3 linked regions of the Rhodoligotrophos defluvii genome follow. The main gene of each other region encodes a partner of the protein of the gene in region 2 in a complex. Links are inferred from orthologs where the notes say so. Each region holds a gene or a part of one and is shown on either strand. Other genes may lie near its edges.

Region 1 (3,185 bases), on a different replicon or contig from region 2:
CAGCTCCTCCGGTCCGATACCCTCGATCGCCGACATGACACCGCCGAGGACATGATAGAGCCCGTTGTTGGCGCCGGCGCGCTCCAGGGCCCAGAGATCGCTTACCTCTTCGACCACGCAGATGACGGAGCGGTCCCGGCGGTGGTCCTGGCAGATCGCACAGGGGTCGGTCGTGTCGATATTGCCGCAAGCCGAGCAGACGGTTACGCTGCGGCGCACATCCTCGATCGCCGCGGCGAGGGGGTCGAGCAGACGGGCCCGGTTCTTGATCAGATGCAGCACCGCACGGCGGGCCGAGCGCGGTCCGAGGCCGGGCAGCTTTGACAGAAGCTGAATCAGCCCCTCGAGCTCCGGGCCGCCGATGCGTCTGGTCATATGGGATCAGAAGCCGAAATTGAGCCCCGGCGGCAGCGGAAGACCTCCGGTCAGCTGCTTCATCTCTTCCGCCAGAGCGCTTTCCATCTTCTGCCGCGCATCCGCATGGGCGGCGACGATCAGGTCCTCAAGGATCTCACGATCGTCCGTGAGCAGGGTCGGGTCGATGGAGATGCCCTTCATGGCGCCCTTGCCGTTGAGGGTGACGCTGACCAGCCCCGCTCCGGCGGTGCCGACCACGTCCAGTTCCTCCAGCCGGGCCTGCATCTCCTGCATCCGCGCCTGCATCTCCTGCATCTGCTTCATCATGTCGCCGAGATTCTTCATGGCCCCTCCATGTTTCCGTCCATCGTCTCGTCATCGGCCATATCGGGGGCGGCGACGGCATCCTCCTGGACGCTGAGATCTCTCACGTCCACGATTTCCGCTCCGGGAAACCGCTCGAGCAAAGCCTGCACGACCGGCCGGCCACGCGCCTCGTTGAACAGAGTGTCGCGTTTCAGCCGGTCTTGTTCGGCCAGAGGCCGCTCGCCGGCATCCCTGGACACGGACACTACCCAACGCTCGCCCGTCCATTGCTCGAGCTTGCGCGAGAGTTCGTTGGTGAGACCCGGGGGGGCGCCGGGCTCGAGCCCGATCTCGACCTGATTGCCGCCAACCCGCACCGGGCGCACATAGCTCTCCAGCTGGCTCTTCAGCTTGATGTCCCGGCGCTCGCCGGCGAGCCGCACGACATCGCGGAAGTGCGAGAGGGATGACCCGCCGGCCGCCGCTGGCGGCACCGCCGGCACGAGCGCAGGCGCAGCGGCAGCCATCGTCTCCCGTATCCGTCCGGTTGATGCGGTCGGGCTGACCGGCGCCTCGGCGCGCATTGCCCCTCCGGACGAAGGCCGCCGCATGGGCGTAACCGCATCGGCGCCCGCGCTTACACCGGCTCCGGGCGCGCCCCGATGCTCCGGCGAAGAGGACGCCTCGGTACCTTCCCGCTCAAGCACCTCGCGCACGGTCGGCAGGTCGGCCGCATAAGCCATGCGGATGACGACCATTTCCGCCGCCGCCAAACTATGCGCGGCCTGATTCACTTCCTCGATGCCCTTGAGCAACATCTGCCAGGCGCGGGTCAGCACCGCCATGGACAGGCGCTCCGCCAGGCTGATGCCGCGCACGCGCTCCACCTCGGCGCGAGCCGGGTCCTTGGCCGCATCAGGCACCACCTTGAGGCGGGTGATCCAGTGGGTGAGCTCGGCGAGATCGGTTAGAATGGTCACCGGCTCGGCGCCGAAATCATAGAGCTGCTTGAGCTGGGCGAGGGCTGCGGCCGCATCGCCCTGCATCAGCGCCTCGAACAGGTCTATGGTGCGCCCGCGGTCTGCGAGGCCGAGCATGGCCCGCACTGCCTCCGCCCGCACCACGTCGCCCCCATAGGCGATCGCCTGGTCCAGCAACGAAAGGCCATCGCGCACCGAACCTTCGGATGCACGTGCGATCAGCGCCAGCGCCTCGTCCTCGGCGCTCACGCCTTCGTTTCCCGCCACGTTGCGGAAATGCTGGAGCAACAGCTCGCTGTCCAGCCGCTTGAGATCGAAGCGCTGGCAGCGGGACAGCACGGTGACCGGCACCTTGCGCACTTCGGTGGTGGCAAAGATGAACTTCACATGCTCCGGCGGCTCTTCCAGCGTCTTGAGCAGCGCATTGAACGCCGCCTTGGAGAGCATGTGCACTTCGTCGATGATATAGACCTTGTAGCGTGCATCGATCGGCCGGTAGCGAACCCCTTCGATCAGCTCGCGAATGTCGTCCACGCCGGTGCGGGAGGCGGCGTCCATCTCGATCACATCCGGATGGCGGGATTCGAGAATGGCCGCGCAATGGATACCAAGCGAAGGCAGACGGACCGTGGGTTTGGCGGATTCGGAATAATTGAGCGCCCGCGCAATCAGCCTGGCCGTCGTGGTCTTGCCGATGCCGCGCACACCGGTGAGCATGTAGGCCTGGGCGATGCGGCCGCTGGCAAACGCGTTCTCCAGCGTCTGCACCATGGCATCCTGGCCGATGAGATGCTCGAATGTGGTGGGGCGGTACTTGCGGGCAAGCACGCGATAGGCCGGGGCGCCGATCTCGGGCGCCCTCCGGCTCGCTTGCTCGGCCGCAAGCGGCGCACCGATGTCCTGCTGTTCACTCAAGTCCCGGCGTTCCGTACCCGAAGTTGCGCTTTCGGCGTCGGCCAATGATCCGGCAACAGCCAAAGGAGGCGAGAGGCTGAACGAGCGACCCGTGCCGGATTCGTTAGGGCTGCTTCCTTCCGGACCTGACCCGGTTGGCGAGCGGCACGCCCGCCGCCAGCCTCTCTAGCCGACTATATCAGCATTCCGAGCCCAACAGGCAAGTGCGATACCACAACGCACCGCTCATTCCTCTGGATAACCTGACAATACGCGCCCGCACGAGATCACCACGCGCCCGCACGAGATCACCGCTTGACGTCACCGGGCAAAGCCTGCCCTCGTAGGGCTGTTTTGAACACCCTCCCCATCCGGCAGATCCCTTATGTTTGCAGAAGACAGCCTCGCCTTCACCGTCAACGCCCTCGACCGCATGGCGCCCCGGCGCACCGATGCCGGCTGGCTGGCCCAGCAGATGGACCTGCCCCAGGCTCGCCATCTCGGGTTTATCGGTGAGCGCGCCCTCTTGGTCCTCAACCCGCTGGGTGGCTTGGCGCTCTACTCATTGCCCCCCAGCCTCGTGCGTGAGCCGGTCTTTCTCGGCAGTGAGGGTGAGGAAAAGCCGATCTTCGCGAGTCTGTTGCCCGA
Region 2 (2,771 bases):
GGGATCGATGACATTGCCCACCGACTTGGACATCTTCTCGCCCCTGTTGAACAGGAAGCCGTGGCCGAACACGCGCTTGGGCAAGGGAATGCCTGCGGACATCAGGAAGGCGGGCCAATAGACCGCGTGGAACCGCACAATGTCCTTGCCGATCACGTGCACGTCCGCCGGCCAGAACCGCTTGAACTGCTCCGACTGTTCATCGGGAAAGCCGACCCCGGTGATGTAATTGGTCAGCGCATCGACCCACACATACATCACGTGCTTGGGATTGTCCGGCACCGGCACGCCCCAATCGAAGGTTGTGCGCGAGATCGACAGGTCGCGCAGGCCGCCGCGCACGAAGCTGATCACCTCGTTGCGCCGGGTCTCGGGGCCGATGAAATCCGGATTGGCCTCGTAATGGGCGAGCAGCTTGTCCTGATAGGCGGAGAGGCGGAAGAAATAGCTCTCCTCCTCCACCCACTCCACCGGCGTGCCTTGCGGTGACAGCCGCTGGCCGTCGGGTCCCTTCGTGAGCTCGCTCTCGTCGTAATAGGCCTCGTCCCGCACCGAGTACCAGCCGGAATAGGTCGAGAGATAGATGTCCCCATTCGCCGCCATACGCCGCCAGATCTCCTGCGAGGCGGCGTAGTGGCGCGGCTCGGTGGTGCGGATGAAGTCATCATTCGAGCAGTCGAGCGCCGCCACCATCTTCTGGAACAGCGGCGTGTTCCGTTCGGCCAGCGCCCGCGGCGCAAGCCCTTCCCGGCTCGCGGTCTGCAGCATCTTGATGCCGTGCTCGTCGGTGCCGGTGAGGAAGAACACGTCATAGCCATCGAGGCGCTTGAACCGGGCGAGCGCGTCGGTGACCAGCGCCTCATAGGCATGCCCGATATGCGGCGCCCCATTGGGATAGGAGATGGCGGTGGTGATGTAAAAGCGCTTGTCGGACATCGGCGTTAGACTTCTCTCGGAGCGGTCATGGGCGGGCGGTGGCATCGATCAGCCGCATGGCCTGAACGATCACCTCGCGGCGATCGAGGTTTAGGGCATTTGCGCGACCGATGGAATGGACGATCGCCTGGTGCACCTCGCTCCATTGCCCCAGACGGTTGAGCGGCATCCGGCCGGCCCAATCATCGACCCCGCGCGCCGCATCGCGAATCCGGCGCGACAGCCACTGTTCCATGAGCTCGGTAAACAACCGATAGTCGTCGAGAGCCTGCGCCCCGCGCAGACGCTCGGCAAACTCGAACAGCCGGCCATAGTCGAGGCCGGGCACCTGCTCGAGCAGAGCCGAGAAGTCCCTGAACAGCTTGAGCCCGCCTCCCTGCAGCAGCTGCAACGCCCGGCCGGGGCTGCCCTCGGCCAGGGCGATTGCCAGCTGCCGCTGCTCCGCGCTCGGCTTGCCTCCCTCCTCCAGCACCACGTCCAGCACCCGCTCGACCTCCTCGTCGGCCAGCGGCGCGAGATCGAGCCTGATACAGCGCGAGCGGATCGTCGGCAGAAGCCGTCCGGACACATGGCTCACCAGAAGAAAGACGGTCCGCGGCGGCGGCTCCTCCAGGCTCTTCAGCAAGGCATTGGCCGCACTGGCGGTCATTTCATCGGCCGCATCCACGATCACCACCCGCCAACCGCCCTCGCCCGCGGTTCGCCCGAGAAATTGGCTCGCCTGGCGGGCCTCATCCACCCCGATCTCCGCCTTGAGCCGCTTGTTGCGCGTATCGTAAGCGCGCGTGATGGTGATGAGATCCGCATGTCCCTGGGCTGCCACCCGGCGGAACACCGGATCCGCCGGGTCCACATCGCAGCCTTCGCGGACGCCCGCCGGCACCATTGCCGGATCGGGATAACGCAGCAGGAAGCGCGTGAAACGGTAGGCGAGCGTGGCCTTGCCGATGCCGCGCGGGCCATTCAGGATCCAGCCGTGGTGCAGCTTGCCCGACCGGTAGGCATCGAGCAGCCGGCGCTCGGTCCCGCCATGCCCGATGAGCACGGCCCGGTGCCGCGGATGCAGCCGCTCATCCAGCTCTTGCGCGAGATCGTCCTTCATAACCCGCGGGCGTATCAGGCCAACAGCCGGGATGCAACCGTCTGCCAAATGGCTGCGGTCACCGCTTCGAGCGGGGCCGCGGCATCGATGACCACGCAGCGATGTGGATCGGCCTCGGCGGTGGCGAGAAAGGCGCGGCGCAAGGTCTCGTGATACGAGAGGTGCTTTCCCTCGAACCGCCCTTCCCCACCGCGGCGGTTGGCGGCCCTCGCAAGACCGAGCGCGGGGGCGATATCGAGCACCAGGGTCAGCCCCGGCCAATGATCGCCGATCACGCTGCGTTCGAGCGCGGCGATCAGGGCGGGATCGGCGCCGCCTGCCGCACCCTGATAGGCGCGGGTCGAGTCGGCGAACCGGTCGCAGACCACGAAAGCACCGCGCTCGAGCGCGGGCAGGATGATACGCCGCAAATGGTCGTCCCGCGCCGCATAGTTGAGCAGGGCCTCGGCCGTGGCCGACCAGCGGTCGGCGCGGCCGTTGACCAGCAAGGTACGGATAGCCTCCGCCCCCTCGGTGCCGCCCGGCTCGCGCGTGAGCACCACCTCGCTGCCGGTTTCCTGCCGCAGCCGCTCGGCCAGGCGCCGCGCCTGCGTGGACTTGCCGGTGCCCTCGCCGCCTTCAAGGGTAATGAACCGCCGGTGCGCCATGGGACGGAGGCGCCGGCTCAGGTGCCGAACATCATGAGGCTGAGGGTGTCCACCGCGCGGCGCAGCATGCCCTCCGCAGGCAGCAC
Region 3 (3,162 bases), on a different replicon or contig from region 2:
AGCAGCATGATGGGGGCATAGCCCTCGAAGCCTTCCGCGATCATCCGCGCATTGGCGAGGATAATGCCGATCAGAAGCGCCTTCTGCTCGCCGGTGGAGCAAAGGCGGGCCTCCATCGATTTCGGCCCGTGCTTCACGACGAGGTCGCTGCGATGAGGTCCGCGCAGGCAACGGCCAGCACCGGCATCCAGTAGGCGCGTATCGGCGAGGGTCCTGCGATAGCGCTCTTCCACCTCCACCGCCGGCAAATCGGCAATGGCGGCTTCAAGCTCTCCCTCGATGAGGAAGATGCCCCAAGGGAAACCGCCCATATGTGCCTCGCCGTGCTGCTGGGCGGAGGCGAGCTGCAGCGCATCCACCGCTGCCCGCCGTGCGGCGGCAATGGCCACCGCATGCTCGGCCATGGCCGCTTCGATGCCGTCGAGCCAGATCCCGTCCCGCCGCTGGCCCTCGCGCATGTCTTCGAGCAGCCGGTTGCGCTCGCGCATCAGCTTCTCGAAGGCTTGCACCCGGCTGCCATGGTCTGGATCTATGCCGAGCACCAGCCGGTCGAGAAAACGGCGGCGGTCGCCAGCCGGTCCGTTGAACAGCCTGTCCATGGCTGGTGTGATCCACACCATGCGGATGACCGAGGCAAGGGCGCCTGAACCGCGATGGCTGGTGCCCTCGATGCGCACCTGCCGGCCCTGAGCGGTCGAGATCTCCAAGGCGTCTTCGTCGTCCGGTTCGGCCCGCCGGCCTTCCCATGCGGTGCCGACGCGGAGCTCGGCGCGGGGGCCGTTGAGCTCGGCGGCAATGGCCCAACCGCCGGAACCGTCATGACGCGCCATGTCGGCATAAGTCGCCGAGCGCAGCCCCCGCCCGGGGCACAGCACCGACAGCGCCTCGAGGAGATTGGTCTTCCCGGCTCCATTGGGGCCGGTCAGCACAACGGGACCCGCATCCACATCCAGACGTAGACGCGCATAATTCCGAAAATCGGTCAGTGTGAGCCTTGTCAGCGCCAGAGCGCGGTTTTTTGCCACCGTCGGCGCTCCAATGACCAGGATCCTGCGAACGAAAATACCTCAATCCGCCGAGCTCAGTGCCCGAGCGTTATATGGCCTCGCCACAGCGATTCTGCAAGCTTTTCTGCGCCTTCCGGCAGGGTTGGAGCGCACTTTATCAGGTCACACCCGCATCGGCATCAGCACATAGAGCGCCGCGTCGTCCACCACGTCGCGAATGACGGTCGGCGAGCCCGCGTCCGCCAACAGAAAACGGGCGGTATCGCCCTCCAACTGGCCCGCTATGTCAAGCAGATAACGGGCATTGAAGCCGATATCGAGGTCCGGCGCGTCGTAATCGGCGACCAACTCCTCCTCCGCCGAGCCGCTATCCGGATTGTTCACCGTGAGCACGACCTTGCCACTGCCGATGTGCAGCTTCACCGCCCGGCCCTTTTCGCTGGAGATGGTCGACACCCGATCCACGGCCTGCGCAAACAGCTTGGTGTCTACATCCATCACCTTGTCATTGTGCTTGGGGATCACCCGTTCGTAATCCGGGAAAGTTCCGTCGATCAGCTTGGAGGTGAGCACGATGCCATCGAACCCGAAGCGGACCTTGGATTGCGACAGGGCAATCTCGATGGTGGCGTCCCGGTCCTCGATCAAGCGGTGCACTTCGAGCACGGTCTTGCGCGGCACGATGACGCCCGGCATGCCAGCGGCGCCCGCGGGCAGGGGCAGCTCGAACTGGGCGAGGCGATGACCGTCGGTCGCCACAGCCCGCAGCTTGTCGCCGCCATCGGCCCGGACGGCATGGAGGTAAATGCCGTTGAGATAATAGCGGGTCTCCTCGGTTGAGATCGCAAAGCGGGTGCGCTCGATCATGGTCTTGAGGTCGGCCGCCTGGACGGTGAAGCTGTTCGAGAACTCTCCCGCGGTGATATCGGGGAACTCCTCCGCCGGCAGCGCCTGCAGTGAAAACCGCGACCGACCGGCGAAAATCGCCACCCGACCGGTATCGGCCCCCTGCTCGATTTGGAGCTGCGTGCCTTCCGGCAGCTTGCGCACGATGTCGTGCATCATATGAGCGGGCGCGGTGGTCGCGCCGCCCTGTGCCACGTCGGCCGCCACGGTTTCGATGACTTCCACATCGAGATCGGTGGCGCTCAAGCGGATCTCGCCTTGGTGGGCATGGATCAGCACGTTCGATAGAATCGGTATGGTGTTGCGCCGCTCCACCACGCTCTGAACGTGGTTCAGCGCCTTGAGAAAGGCCGCCCGCTCAATGGTGACCTTCATGGCCGCAACTCAGCTCCTCTCTTGCCCATTCCGCAATGCCGCCGTGCCGCCCGGTCCGCGCCGATGCGGGTTCCTTCCGCAGCGCGATATTCCGCACGTGCATGGCAGGATGGCGTGTCTCTCATGGGAATGTGCCCCGGATTGGCAGCGATCACAAGCCCCGGGGCGCTGCGCATCATTCGGGCTCAGGGCTGCTCCAGAAGCTTGGTGAGCAGCACGATCTCGCGCTGCAGCTGCTCATCCTTCTGCAGCAGCTCCTCGACCTTGCGAACGGCATGGAGAACGGTGGAGTGATCACGCCCACCGAACCGCCGGCCGATTTCCGGCAACGAACGCGAGGTGAGACGTTTCGCCAGATACATGCCGACCTGGCGCGGGCGCACGATCGAACGGGCGCGCCGCGGCGACAGAAGGTCCACCTTGGCAACGTTGTAGTGGCGGCCGACCACCCGCATGATGTCGTCGATCTTGATCCGCTGCACTTCCGCGCTCTGCACCAGATCGCGCAAAGCGGACGCAGCAAGATCGACCGACATGGGCGCCTGAACCAGCTGCTGATGGGCGATCACCCGGATCAGCGCCCCTTCGAGCTCGCGCCCACCGCCATTGACCCGGTTGGCGATGAACTCGACCACGTCGTCGGGCACGGCCACGGACGGATCCCGCCTGATCGCCTCGATGAGCCGCGCGTGCAGAATGCGACGCCTCAGCTCGAGCTCGGGTGGTTGAATGTCAACGATCAGCCCGCCCGCCAAGCGCGAGCGCATGCGCGCATCGATACTGTCGAGCTGGGTGGGAGGCACGTCGGCGGCAACGATCACCTGCCGCTTGGAATCGACCAGCGAATTGAAGGTGTGCAGGAACTCCTGCAGCA

The links.
Region 1: the proteins of E4P09_RS23510 (region 2) and E4P09_RS04690 are in contact, whole or in part, in a cryo-EM structure (PDB 8GIZ), measured with the Escherichia coli proteins. The link is inferred for Rhodoligotrophos defluvii from one-to-one orthologs.
Region 3: the proteins of E4P09_RS23510 (region 2) and dnaN are in contact, whole or in part, in a cryo-EM structure (PDB 8GIZ), measured with the Escherichia coli proteins. The link is inferred for Rhodoligotrophos defluvii from one-to-one orthologs.

The regions. Positions count from the first base shown.
Region 1 is NZ_SZZM01000001.1:981,274-984,458, reverse strand. The notes cover bases 129-3,084. They hold E4P09_RS04690 (DNA polymerase III subunit gamma/tau), read right to left. Parts: upstream 2,559-3,084; coding sequence 699-2,558; downstream 129-698. Other genes in these bases: nudC (NAD(+) diphosphatase), read left to right, coding at 2,923-3,084; E4P09_RS04695 (YbaB/EbfC family nucleoid-associated protein), read right to left, coding at 382-702; recR (recombination mediator RecR), read right to left, coding at 129-375. Also shown: more of recR, read right to left, coding at 1-128; more of nudC, read left to right, coding at 3,085-3,185. UniProt on the Escherichia coli protein: Part of the beta sliding clamp loading complex, which hydrolyzes ATP to load the beta clamp onto primed DNA to form the DNA replication pre-initiation complex.
Region 2 is NZ_SZZM01000007.1:205,781-208,551, forward strand. It holds E4P09_RS23510 (DNA polymerase III subunit delta'), read right to left. Parts: upstream 2,039-2,771; coding sequence 962-2,038; downstream 1-961. Other genes in the region: metG (methionine--tRNA ligase), read right to left, coding at 1-936; tmk (dTMP kinase), read right to left, coding at 2,053-2,685; E4P09_RS23520 (D-alanyl-D-alanine carboxypeptidase family protein), read right to left, coding at 2,703-2,771. UniProt on the Escherichia coli protein: Part of the beta sliding clamp loading complex, which hydrolyzes ATP to load the beta clamp onto primed DNA to form the DNA replication pre-initiation complex.
Region 3 is NZ_SZZM01000001.1:923,823-926,984, reverse strand. What follows is about bases 230-3,162. They hold dnaN (DNA polymerase III subunit beta), read right to left. Parts: upstream 2,289-3,162; coding sequence 1,170-2,288; downstream 230-1,169. Other genes in these bases: dnaA (chromosomal replication initiator protein DnaA), read right to left, coding at 2,474-3,162; recF (DNA replication/repair protein RecF), read right to left, coding at 230-1,025. Also shown: more of recF, read right to left, coding at 1-229. UniProt on the Escherichia coli protein: Confers DNA tethering and processivity to DNA polymerases and other proteins. Acts as a clamp, forming a ring around DNA (a reaction catalyzed by the clamp-loading complex) which diffuses in an ATP-independent manner freely and bidirectionally along dsDNA.